Regions from separate parts of the Oceanibaculum indicum P24 genome, predicted to be linked through region 2. Evidence: predicted binding sites of a transcription regulator. Region 2 holds the regulator's gene; the other holds the start of a gene.
What was found. The regulator PhoB, encoded in region 2, activates phosphate uptake and scavenging genes when phosphate is short. The targets are predictions, from matches to a motif close to TNTCATAAAACTGTCA.
Positions count from the first base shown of each region.

Region 1: P24_RS17100 (diacylglycerol/lipid kinase family protein) is a predicted target of PhoB. The motif match lies at 3,854-3,869, and genes of this name have one in related genera.

Region 1 covers NZ_AMRL01000033.1:8,987-15,094, reverse strand. The annotation lists gene P24_RS17125 (response regulator) at 1-264, opposite strand, end outside; gene P24_RS17120 (MarR family winged helix-turn-helix transcriptional regulator) at 261-827, opposite strand; gene P24_RS17115 (branched-chain amino acid aminotransferase) at 941-1,837, shown strand; gene sciP (CtrA inhibitor SciP) at 1,998-2,306, shown strand; gene P24_RS17105 (nucleoside deaminase) at 2,373-2,864, shown strand; gene P24_RS17100 (diacylglycerol/lipid kinase family protein) at 2,884-3,780, opposite strand; gene P24_RS17095 (UDP-2,3-diacylglucosamine diphosphatase) at 3,991-4,764, shown strand; gene P24_RS17090 (glycosyltransferase family 4 protein) at 4,771-5,847, shown strand; gene P24_RS19475 (DUF5672 family protein) at 5,933-6,108, shown strand, end outside.
Region 2 covers NZ_AMRL01000002.1:204,793-210,900, forward strand. The annotation lists gene P24_RS02920 (ATP-binding protein) at 1-575, shown strand, start outside; gene phoU (phosphate signaling complex protein PhoU) at 716-1,426, shown strand; gene phoB (phosphate regulon transcriptional regulator PhoB) at 1,491-2,192, shown strand; gene P24_RS02935 (helix-turn-helix domain-containing protein) at 2,265-2,633, opposite strand; gene P24_RS02940 (Smr/MutS family protein) at 2,630-3,250, opposite strand; gene P24_RS02945 (LutC/YkgG family protein) at 3,253-3,936, opposite strand; gene P24_RS02950 (LutB/LldF family L-lactate oxidation iron-sulfur protein) at 3,936-5,357, opposite strand; gene P24_RS02955 ((Fe-S)-binding protein) at 5,362-6,108, opposite strand, start outside.

The DNA.
Region 1 (6,108 bases), on a different contig from region 2:
CGCGGTCAGCATCAGAATCGGCACCGCCCCAGTCTGCGCGTCGGCGCGCCGCAGATCCTGGGTCAGGTCCAGCCCGCTCTCGCCCGGCATCATCACATCCAGCACCAGCAGGTCGAAGGAGAAGCTCTCCAGCTTCGCGCGTGCCTCCGCCGCGTCGGCGGCTGTACTGACCAGAAAGCCGTTCTCGCTCAGATAGCGGCGCAGCAGGTCGCGCAGCCGCCCATCATCGTCCACCACCAGGATATGCGGTGGGGCGGCACTCATCTTCCGTCGCGCCCGCGCACGGCCTGACCGGCGGCAACCCGCCCGCCTGCACCGCCTGCCGCCTCCTGGCCCTGCGGGCGGCCCGCCCTGATGAAGCGGCGCTGGTCGCTTTCGTCGATCATGCCGAGCAGCACCTTGCAGAACCCCTCCACCGCCTCGGCGCTGGCTGCCTTGTAGGCGCCGGCAATCCGGGTCAGCTGGTTGGCGGTCAGCGCCTGCTCCAGCGCCACGCCCTTTTCGGTCAGGTGCAGCGGCTTCTGCCGCCGGTCGGTGCGGCCCTGGCGCTGCTCGATATAGGCCTCGCGGACCAGTTGGCTCAGCACCCGGCTGAGGCTTTGCTTGGTGATCTTCAGGATGCGCAGCAGGTCGGTGACGGTGATGCCCGGATGCCGCCCGACGAAATAGATGACGCGGTGATGGGCCCGGCCCATGCCGAGTTCGGCGAGCATGCTGTCCGGTTCGGCGGTGAAGTCGCGATAGGCGAAGAACAGCAGCTCTATCCCCTGGCGCAATTCCTCCTCGCGGAGGAACAGGGGGTTTGCACGGGTTTTTATGTCAACCATGTTGACGTATATCGAACAGAATGTTATTACCCGACTCATGATTTGGGTAATTATCTAACCCTAGAAACGCCAAATCAAATATCTTGTAACCCCTGGGCAGGAATCGCATAGATATGACACTCCTTCCTTTCGACGACCGCGACGGCACCATCTGGTTCGACGGCCAGCTCATCCCCTGGCGCGATGCCAAGCTCCATGTCCTCAGCCACGGCCTGCATTATGCCAGCGCCGTGTTCGAGGGCGAACGTGTATATGAAGGGCGCATCTTCAAATCCACCGAACATTCGGCCCGTCTGGTCCGCTCCGCCGAGCTGATGGATTTCAAGATTCCCTATTCCGTCGAGGAAATCGACCGTTTCAAGATGGAGACGGTTGCCGCGAACGGGATCGTCGATGGCTATATCCGCCCGGTTGCCTGGCGCGGCAGCGAGATGATGGGCGTCTCGGCGCAGCACAACAAGATCCACCTGGCCATCGCAACCTGGGTCTGGCCGTCCTACTTCGCGCCGGAACTGCGACAGAAGGGCATCCGCCTCGCCATCTCCGACTGGCGGCGTCCGGCGCCGAATACCGCGCCGACGGCAGCCAAGGCGGCGGGCCTGTACATGATCTGCACTTTGTCCAAGCACAAGGCGGAGCGAGACGGCTATCAGGACGCGCTGATGCTGGATTATCGCGGCCAGGTGGCCGAGGCGACGGGTGCGAACATCTTCTTCGCCTTCGGCGATGAGCTGCACACACCGACCCCGGACTGCTTCCTGGATGGCATCACCCGCCGCACCGTGATCGAGCTGGCGAAGCGCCGGGGCATCAAGGTCGTCGAACGCGCGATCATGCCGGAAGAGATGGAGAAGGCGGAGCAGTGCTTCCTGTGCGGTACTGCGGCGGAAGTGACGCCGGTCGGCGAGATCGGCCCCTACCGCTTCACCGTCGGCGACATGGTACGCAACCTGATGGACGACTACAGCGCCGAGGTGCGCCGCGCGCCGGCCGCCAAGGCCGCCGAGTAGGGTATTCCACTCGGCCAGGAAAAACCCCCGCCATTGCGATATGGCGGGGGTTCTTGTATCCGCGGCAATGAGTCGAAAATGCCGTGCAAGCTTAGGCATTTTTTAAGAAGTGCCAGCTAGATTAAGACCTATTCTTACTTTTGCGACAGGTCTTAATCCCATGCACTCTCGAAGCTCCGCCCTCAGGGCGGCTGTCCAAAATACTTCGCGGGAGACGCTGGACGGCATCGACCTCACGAGCCTCGCTCTCGACGATCTGCCGCCGCCCGAAACCAAGCGCTGGGTTATCCGGCGCAAGGCGCTGGTCGTGGCCGGCGTGAAGAGCGGCCTGTTGACGGCGCAGCAAGCCTGCGCGCGCTACAACCTCTCCGAAGAGGAGCTGGAAGGCTGGACCAAGCTGGTCGAACGCCACGGCATGAAGGGCCTGCGCGCCACCCGTATCCAGCGCTACCGTATCCGCGAAGTCTGATTTGCACTGGCGGTCGGTGACCGCCCTTCCCTACACTGGGCCTATTATAGACAGGGAGGCCCGGCCATGCACGAAACCGTCACCGAACAGGATCATCACTGGCTGCGCCAGAGTTTCGAACTGGCGCGCCAGGCCCGGCTGAACGGCGACCGTCCGTTCGGCGCGCTCATCGTCACAGCCGAGGGCAAGCCGCTCTTCGAAGGCATGAACAATGTCTATTCGACACAGGACCCGACCGGCCATGCCGAGCTGAACATCCTGCGCGGCATCGGCAAGCACATGACGCCGGAGGAACTGGCCGGCGCCACCATGTATGCTAGCGGCGAGCCCTGCACCATGTGCTCCGCCGCCATCGTCTGGAGCGGCATCGGGCGCGTCGTCTATGGTCTGTCGATCCCGCGCCAGCAGAAGGAATTCGACAACGCGCCGACACGGACGCGGCTGTCGATCCGCTGTGCCGAGGTGGTGGCGTCCAGCAACAAGCCGGTGCCGGTCATCGGCCCGGTGCTGGAGGACGAGATCGTGGCCATCTGGAAGGCCAATCCGCCTCCGAAATGAGCCTTGCCTCCGGCCACCTTCAGGCCGGAAACACCAGATCCAGCCCCTCTTCATCGATACGGATATCCGCCGGCAGGCGGGTGACGATATCGCCATCGCCCTGCACCGGATCGGCAGCGCGGCCGTCGATGGAGACACGGCGCACCGGCATTATGTCGATATCCCGCAACCGGTGCGGAAAACCCAGCATCACTGCCAGGATATAGCGCGCGGCTGCCCAACGCCCACCGCGCCGGAACAGGCAGGCCCAGAGCAGCGGCTCTTCGAGTCTGGCCTCCTGTGCAATGACGAAGGTACCGCCGTAGAAATGCCCCTTGGCGAGGATGATCTGCGCCGCCGTCTCCGGCCGGCCATCGATCAGCAGCCTGTAGGGCTCCGGCGGGCCCAGCCACAGCCGCCGCAGGGTTTCCAGCACATAGGCCCCCTTGCCCAGCAGCCGCTTCAGCCGGTGGTTCACATCCTGCACCACGAAGGCGTCCAGCCCGCTGCCCGCCATGCACAGGAAGTGCCGGCCATTGGCGATGCCGGGATAGACGCGGCGCGGCACGCCTTCCAGGATGCAGCGCGCGATGGAGGCCACATCCTCGGCAAGGCCGATCTCGGCGGCCAGCACATTCGCCGTCCCCAGCGGCACGATGGCCATGGAAAGGGGCGCCAGCCCCTCGGCACGCCGGCGCAGCAAGCCATTGGCCACCTCGTTCAGCGTGCCGTCGCCCCCCGCCGCGACCAGCAGATCGACCTCGTCGGCCACGGCGGTGGCGGCGAAATCCTCGGCATCGCCGCGCTTCGTGGTCGGCACCAGGGTGATGGTGCAGCCGGCTTCCGACAGCAGATGCAGCACTTCGTCCAGCCGCCGGCGCCGGCGGCGTCCCGCGGTCGGATTATGGATGACAAGCAGACGGCGGGACTCGGCCAAACCCTGTTCCCCAACAGCACAAATGCCCAACAGATAGGGCGAAAAGCGCCGCGACCCTACAGAAGCGCAGAAATTTCAGTCAATTGTCATATTTCCGACGCGGGCCGGTAACCGAAATCGGGGCATGTAATGCCCCATGATCGGAAAACCAGATATAGCGGTCTTGCAAGTCGGTCTCCGATCATCTGGTAGTCAGATGAGGATGGCGCGATGAACGCGCAGCGCGGCGTCAGCCATTACCGGTCGATCTGGATTTCCGACGTGCATCTGGGCACGCGCGGCTGCAACGCCGACCTGCTGCTGGACTTCCTGAAATATACCGAGAGCGACCATCTCTATCTGGTCGGCGACATTCTCGACATCTGGCGGCTGCGCCGGTCCTGGTACTGGGTGCAGAGCCACAATGACGTGGTGCAGAAACTGCTGCGCAAGGCGCGCAAGGGCACCCGCGTCGTCTTCGTGCCCGGCAATCACGACGAGATCTTCCGCGAGTATATCGGCCTCACCTTCGGCGAGATCGAGATCGAAGACGAGGTGATCCACAAGGCCGCCGACGGCAGGACCTATCTGGTGCTGCATGGCGACCGATTCGATGGTGTCGTGAAATATGCCCGCTGGCTCGCGCTGATCGGCGACTGGGGCTACAATATGATGCTGCGCGTGAATGTCGGCTTCAACATGGTGCGGCGCAAGCTGGGCTATCCCTACTGGTCACTGTCGGCCTATGTGAAGCTGCGCGTGAAGAACGCGGTGGAATATATAAGCCGGTTCGAGGAGGCGGTCGCCGACGAAGCCCGCCAGCGCGGCGTGGATGGCGTGATCTGCGGCCATATCCACCATGCCGAAATCCGCGAGATCGACGGCATTACCTACTGCAATGACGGCGACTGGGTGGAGAGCTGCACCGCCCTGGTCGAGCATATGGACGGACGCATGGAGATCCTGAACTGGGTCGAGGTGCGCCAGCTGACGACGGCGGCGTGAGGCGGCATGCCCGATAGTCTCGCGCCCGCCTTCAACCTGCCCGAAACCGCCGCTGGCGAGTCGCCACTGCGCATCACCCTGGTGACGGACGCTTGGGCGCCGCAGGTAAATGGCGTGGTGCGCACCTGGACCACGATCATCGGCATGCTGGAAGGCGCCGGACACACGGTCACGGTGATCGCCCCTGACCGGTTCCGCACCCTGCCCTGCCCGGGCTATCCGGAAATCCCGCTGGCCTGGTATCCGCTGCACAAGGTGGCGGGGATGATCCGCGAGAGCCGGCCGGATGCCATCCATATCGCCACCGAAGGACCGATCGGACTGGCCGCGCGCATCCATTGCGGCCGCAAGGGCCTGCCCTTCACCACCTCCTACCACACCAAGTTCCCGGAATATCTGCACGCCCGCCTGCCGGTGCCGCTGGCCTGGAGCTATGCCGGCATGCGCTGGTTCCACAATGGTGGCAAGGGCATGCTGGTGGCGACAGAGACACTGCGCCGCGACCTGGACTCGCGCGGCTTCCGCCATGTCCGGCGCTGGACGCGCGGCGTCGACACCGATCTGTTCCGTCCGCGCGATTATGACCAGCAGGCGCCCGCGCTGCGTGACCTGCCGCGCCCCATAATCCTCTCCGTAGGGCGGGTTGCCGTGGAGAAGAACATCGACGCCTTCCTCGATCTCGACCTGCCGGGCACGAAGGTGGTGGTGGGCGATGGCCCGCTGCTGTCGGAGCTGAAGCGCCGCCATCCCGATGTCGTCTTCGTCGGGGCCAAGCATGGCGAAGAATTGGCACGCCATTACGCCGCCGCCGATGTCTTCGTCTTCCCCAGCCGTACCGACACTTTCGGGCTGGTGATGCTGGAAGCGCTGGCCAGCGGCCTGCCGGTCGCCGCTTATCCCGTCACCGGCCCGCTGGACGTGCTGACGCCGGCGGTCGGCTGCATGGACGAGGATCTGCGCACGGCCATTCTGGCCGCTCTCGACATCCCGCGTGAGGCCTGCCGCGCCTATGCGCTGGAAAATGGCTGGGACGCCTGCGCCCGGCAATTGCTCGACAGTCTGGTGACCGTCAGCGCTTCCTGAGGTCATCGGCACATACGCTTTTGCCTCCGCCTGCGCCATGCGGTATTAGGAAGCGCCGCCGACAGACCGCAGAGCAGGAGACAGCGTGCCGGGCGCATCGAAGCAGGTTGCCATCGTCGTTCCGATCTATCGCACCGAACTGGACGCGACGGAAACGGTCGCCCTGCGTGCGCTGGAACGGCATCTGGGCGACCATGACCGCTTCGTCGTGCACCCGATTGGCCTACAGCTGCCGGCGGCCTTGAATGGCATGACCGCCCT
Region 2 (6,108 bases):
TGCGCATGTCGCGGCTGGTGAACGACTTGCTGTCGCTTTCGCGGATCGAGCTGAACGAGCATACGCCGCCGCGCGGGCTGGCCGACCTGTCGCGCATTCTTTCCAGCGTGAAGGCGACGCTGGACATGCAGGCGGCGACCAAGGACATGGACATCCAGCTCGATATCGAGGACGGGCTGCCGCCGGTCACCGGCGACGAGGACGAGCTGGCGCAGGTGGCGCAGAACCTGATCGACAATGCGACCAAATATGGCCGGCCCGGCACACCGATCCGGGTAACGGCCCGGCGCGCCGACAGCGTGCCGGCAGCCTTCCCCAAGGCACCGCATGGCGCGGTCCTGATCCGTGTTCAGGACCAGGGCGAGGGCATCCCGCGCGAGCATATTCCGCGCCTGACCGAACGGTTCTACCGGGTCGACAAGGCGCGCAGCCGCGATCTTGGCGGCACCGGTCTTGGCCTTGCCATCGTGAAGCACATCGTCAGCCGCCACCGGGGGGCGCTTTCCGTCGACAGCCAGGTCGGCAAGGGCAGCGCCTTCACCGTCTATCTGCCGGTCGCCGCATCCGCGGGCTGAACGGCCGCCGCGAAAACCCCCGATTCGATGTCGATGTAATAAAAGCGTCATCGAAACGTAGTATTTATGCCGTGCAAGCCCGTTATTGATAGCGCAGGCGCACGGTCCGCCATCGATCATGCCCTTGGAAAGGAAGCCTCATGCCCACCCATACCGTGAAATCCTTCGACGAGGAATTGAAGCGGCTGATGAATCTCATCTCGCAGATGGGCGGGCTGGTGGAGACGCAGGTGCAGGACTGCATCCAGTCCCTGGCGAAGCGCGACAGCACCATCGCCGAGCGGGTGATCCAGGGCGATCTGAAGATCGACAGCCTGGAGCATGATGTCAACGATCTGACGGTTCGCATGCTGGCACTGCGCCAGCCGCTGGCCGAGGATCTGCGCCGCGTTGTTGGCGCGCTGAAGATTTCCGCCGATCTGGAACGCATTGGCGACTACGCCGCGAACATCTCCAAGCGGTCAGTGGCCCTGAACCAGGTACCGCCGGCACGGCCCGCGACCGGTATACCGCGCATGGGCCGGATGGTGCAGCAGATCCTGAAGGAAGTGCTGGACGCCTATGTCGAACAGGATGCCGAAAAGGCCCTGCTGGTCTGGCGCCGGGACGAGGAGGTGGACGAGATGTACACCAGCCTGTTCCGCGAGCTGCTGACCTACATGATGGAAGACCCGCGCAACATCACGCCCTGCACGCATCTTCTGTTCATGGCGAAGAATATCGAGCGCATCGGCGACCATGCCACCAATATCGCCGAGACGCTGTACTACCAGGTAACCGGCCGGCCGCTGACCGCCGAGCGGCCGAAGGGCGACACCAGCGCGTTCACCGTCGTCGAGCCGGAGAACTGACCTACGGTTTGAAACATTTCCACTGGCCTTTTTCCCTTGAGGCCTGCCGAGATTGGACCACACGATGAAGCCGCTGATCCTGATTGTCGAAGACGAAGCCGCGATCGTCACGCTGCTCAGCTACAATTTGGAGCGCGAGGGCTTCCAGGTCCTCGAAGCGCGCGACGGCGAGGAAGGGCTGCTGCTGGCCACCGAGCGCCGGCCCGACCTGATCCTGCTGGACTGGATGCTGCCGCTGTTGTCCGGCATCGAGGTCTGCCGCCGGCTGCGCCGCACCCCGCAGACCCGCAGCATCCCGATCATCATGCTGACGGCCCGCGGCGAGGAAGGCGACCGGGTACGAGGCCTGAATGCCGGCGCCGACGATTACGTCACCAAGCCCTTCAGCCCCAGCGAACTGCTGGCCCGCGTCCGCGCCGTCATGCGCCGCGCCCGGCCTGCCGCCGATGCCGAGACGCTACGCTGCGGCGACATCGTCATGGACATTGCCGCCCACAAGGTGAAGCGCGGCGACCGCGATGTGCATCTTGGGCCGACCGAATTCCGCCTGCTGCGCCATTTCCTGGAGCATCAGGGCCGTGTCTTCTCCCGCGAACAACTGCTGGATTCGGTCTGGGGGGCGGATGTCTATGTCGAGCCGCGCACCGTGGATGTGCATATCCGCCGGCTGCGCAAGGCGCTGAACGAGGATGCCGAGGGCGACCCGATCCGCACCGTCCGGTCGGCCGGCTATGCGCTGGATGCCGTCGCGCCGCAATTCGCTTGACACTCCATCAGTGCGTCGACTCTATATAAGAAATTAATGTAAAATATTATTTTATTCCCGTTTATCGCCCTGTCATTCCGGCTTTTTCGGCGAGTCTTCGAGCTGGCTCAAGAGCGCCGCGAGCCTCTCCTCGTCCAGGATCCCGATCTTCCGCGCCAGCTGGTGCGCCAGCCTGGTGGCGCTTGGCGACAGGCCGGCCGTGTCGATGGTGACGCGCGGATGGGATATCTCCGCCAGCCGATTCAGCGCTTCCGCATCGTCCCAGATGAGCCCAAAATAACCGCAGATCTGATGGATCAGCCCGTCGGTGGGCCGGCCGCGATGGCCATGCTCCAGCGCCGAGAGATAGGCCGAGGAGACCTGCAGCGCAGCCGCCATCTCCTTCAGTGTAACGCCACGCGCGGCACGCAGCGCCCGCAGCCTTTCCCCGAATGGCGTCATGCCTCCTCCCGCACCCGACGCAGCAGCACATAGAGCGCACCGCCGCCGCCATCCTTTGGCTGGGCATGGACGAAGGCCAGCACCTTCTCGCGGTTGCCGCCCTCATTCAGCCAGCGCGGCACCTCGCGCTTCAGCACGCCAGCCTCATAGCGGCCGAATTCGTCACGCCGCGTCCCCTTGCCGGTGATCACCAGCACGCAGCGCAGGCCGCGCGCCTGCGACCGGGCGATGAATCCGTTCAGTGCCACATGGGCGGCATCCTGCGTCATCCCATGCAGATCGATGCGCGCCTCAATGGCGACCTGGCCGCGTTTCAGGCGCATCTGGCTGCGCTTGTCGAGCCCTGGCGCGCTATCATGCTTCAGGGCCGGCAGGATGACCGGCGCCTTGACCGGCTGTGCGACCGGCTGAGGAAGTGGCTCGTCCTTTGGCACCCGGCCGCGCTTGCGGCTGGCCGGCGCCATGCCTTCGGCCTCGGGGGGGGCGGGAACCGGTTCCGGCGGCAGCTCATCCAGCCTGCCCAACCGCAGGCGCTTATCCTGCGGCAGCGGCTTGGCATCCTTCACGACCTGGCGGAAAAGCTCAGCCTCGTCCTTGCTGGCGCGCCGCCGGGCCATGCCTAGCCGTCGATCAGGACAATGTGCAGCCGGCGCGGTCCGTGGGCGCCCATCAGGATCTTCTGCTCGATATCGCCGGTGCGCGACGGGCCGGTGATGAAATTCACCGTGCGCGGCATGGAATCCTTCGCCTGCGCATCGCGCAGCCGCGCCCAGCCATCCTCGTAGGAACCAACGATCTGGCTCTTCTTCAGCACCACGATATGGGTCTCGGGCAGCAGGTTCAGTGTGGTCGGGCTGTGCGGGCCGGAGGTCAGCATCAGCGTGCCGGTCTCGGCAATGCCGGCAAAGGCCGGGGTCACGCTGGCCGTATCCGGCTCCTCCGCCTTGCCGGTTTTGATAGTCAGGGTCGGGCGCTTGTCCCAGGGAAGGCCGGACAGCCAGGCATCCGGCGCCACGCGCAATTCGGCCGGCAGATTATGCTGCGCCAGATAGTCGGCGATGGCGTCAGGGACCTCTGCGGCATCCGCGACCTGGCTGATGGTGGCCTGCACGCCTTCAGCCATCTCGACGAACAGGGTGACCTGCTGGTCGTGCGGCAGCTGCGCCCGCTGCGGGATCAGGTTCGGCCTGTGCTCCGCGATCCGCTGTTCCAGCTGCGCCGCCGGCTCGCCGTCCAGCGCACTGCGGCCAAGCGACCGGCGGATGCCGGCCAGGATCTGATCGCGCGGGGACATGTCGGGCATCAGGCGGCCCCCTTCTTTTCGCGGTAAAGCTCCTGGAAGGTGCGACCCTGCGGGGCGGGCATGTCGCGCACCGAAGTCCAGCCCCCGGCCAGCGGCAGCGACCGGAACCGCCCCTTATCCCGGCCGAACCGGCCAAGCAGCTTCATGGCAATGCCGGTCAGGCGCTGATAGAGCGCCGGCCGCTTGGCGAAGAACGCCCAGAGGGCGAGGCCCGAGCGGTAGGGGGCCGGCGACAGCTTGCGTTCATATTCCCGCTTGCGCCAATGCCGCATCATCTTCGGCAGCGGAATACGCATCGGGCATACACTCTCGCAGCGTCCGCAGAAGGTGGAGGCGTTCGGCAGGTGCCCGGCCTCCTCGACACCGACCAGGGTCGGGGTCAGCACCGCGCCCATCGGCCCGGGATAGACCCAGCCATAGGCATGGCCGCCAACCACGCTGTACACCGGGCAGTGATTCATGCAGGCCGAGCAGCGGATACAGCGCAGCATCTCCTGGAATTCGGTGCCCAGCATCGCGCTGCGGCCATTATCCAGCAGCACGACATGGAACTGCTCCGGCCCATCCAGATCCTCCGGCCGCCGCGGCCCGGTGGAGAAGGTGGTATAGACCGACATTTCCTGCCCGGTGGCCGAGCGGGCCAGCAGGCGCATGATCGTGGCCGCATCCTCCAGCGTCGGCACAGTCTTTTCCAGGCTGGCCAGCACGATATGGATCCGGGGGAGGGTCTGGGTCAGATCGCCATTGCCCTCATTGGTCACGATGACGGTCGAGCCGGTCTCGGCGATCAGGAAGTTGGCCCCGGTAATACCGACATCGGCCTTGATGAACCTGTTCCGTAGTTTCGCGCGTGCCTCGTCGAGCAGCTGGCGCGGCTCCGACAGCGGCCGGTCGGCTGGCAGGTCGGTGTGGATCTTGCGGAAGCTTTCCTCGACATCCGACTGGTTCAGATGCACCGCCGGCGCGATGATATGGCTGGGCGGTTCCTTGCGGATCTGGATGATATATTCGCCCAGATCGGTCTCGATCGGCTCGATCCCGCTTTCTTCCAGGAAATCGTTCAGCGCGATTTCCTCGGCGATCATCGACTTACCCTTGGTGACGGTCTTCGCCTCCACCGAGCGGCAGATTTCCAGGATTTTCTCGCGTGCTTCCTGCGGCGTGCGCGCCCAGTGGACATGCCCGCCATTCTCGGTCACCCGGCGCTCAAAGCGCTCCAGGTAATAATCGAGATGGGCCAGCGTGTGGTTCTTGATATCGCGGCCCTGGTCGCGCAGCGCCTCGAACTCCGGCAGCTTGTCGATGGCCGCACGGCGCTTGTCCTGGAAGCCGGCGCGCATGTTGCCGAGCGCGCGCTGCAGTCGCTCGTCATGCAGCGCGGTGTGAGCGTTTTCCTTGAAGGAATGGCTGGTAGGCTGCATGGCGTCAGCTCCCGCGTCCGGGTTCGCCGATGGCCGGCTGATCGGTCATACCGGCCAGCACCTCGGCAACATGGCGGACCTGCACTTTCTCGCCGCGCCGCTTCAGCTTGCCAGCCATGTTCAGCAGGCAGCCGAGATCGCCGGCCAGCAGGGTCTCGGCGCCGGTCTTCACGATGTCGTCGGCCTTGTCGGAGACCATGCGGTCGGAAATGTCAGGGTACTTGATGCAGAAGGTGCCGCCGAACCCGCAGCAGGTTTCCGCACCCGGCAGCTCCTTCAGCTTCAGCCCCTCGACTGAGCCGAGCAGGCTGCGCGGCTGCTGCTTCACGCCCAGCTCGCGCAGGCCGGAACAGCTGTCGTGATAGGTCACCGTACCGTCGAAATGCGCCTCGACGCCCTTCATCCCCATCACATCGACCAGGAAAGAGACCAGCTCATAGGTGCGGTGGCCGACATGATGGGCGCGTGGCCCCCATTCGGCATCCTCCTTGAACAATTCGGCATAATGCTCGCGCAGCATCCCGGCACAGGAGCCGGAAGGGGCGACCACGTAATCGAATCCCTCAAAGGCGCGGATGGTGTTGCGCGCGATGTCCTTCGTGTCGGCGAAATCGCCCGAATTATAGGCCGGCTGGCCGCAGCAGGTCTGCGCCTCCGGCACCTCCACCGTGCAGCCTGCCTGCTCAAGCAGCCGGATCGCGGCAAAACCGACGGACGGGCGGAACAGATCGACGAGACAGGTGACGAACAG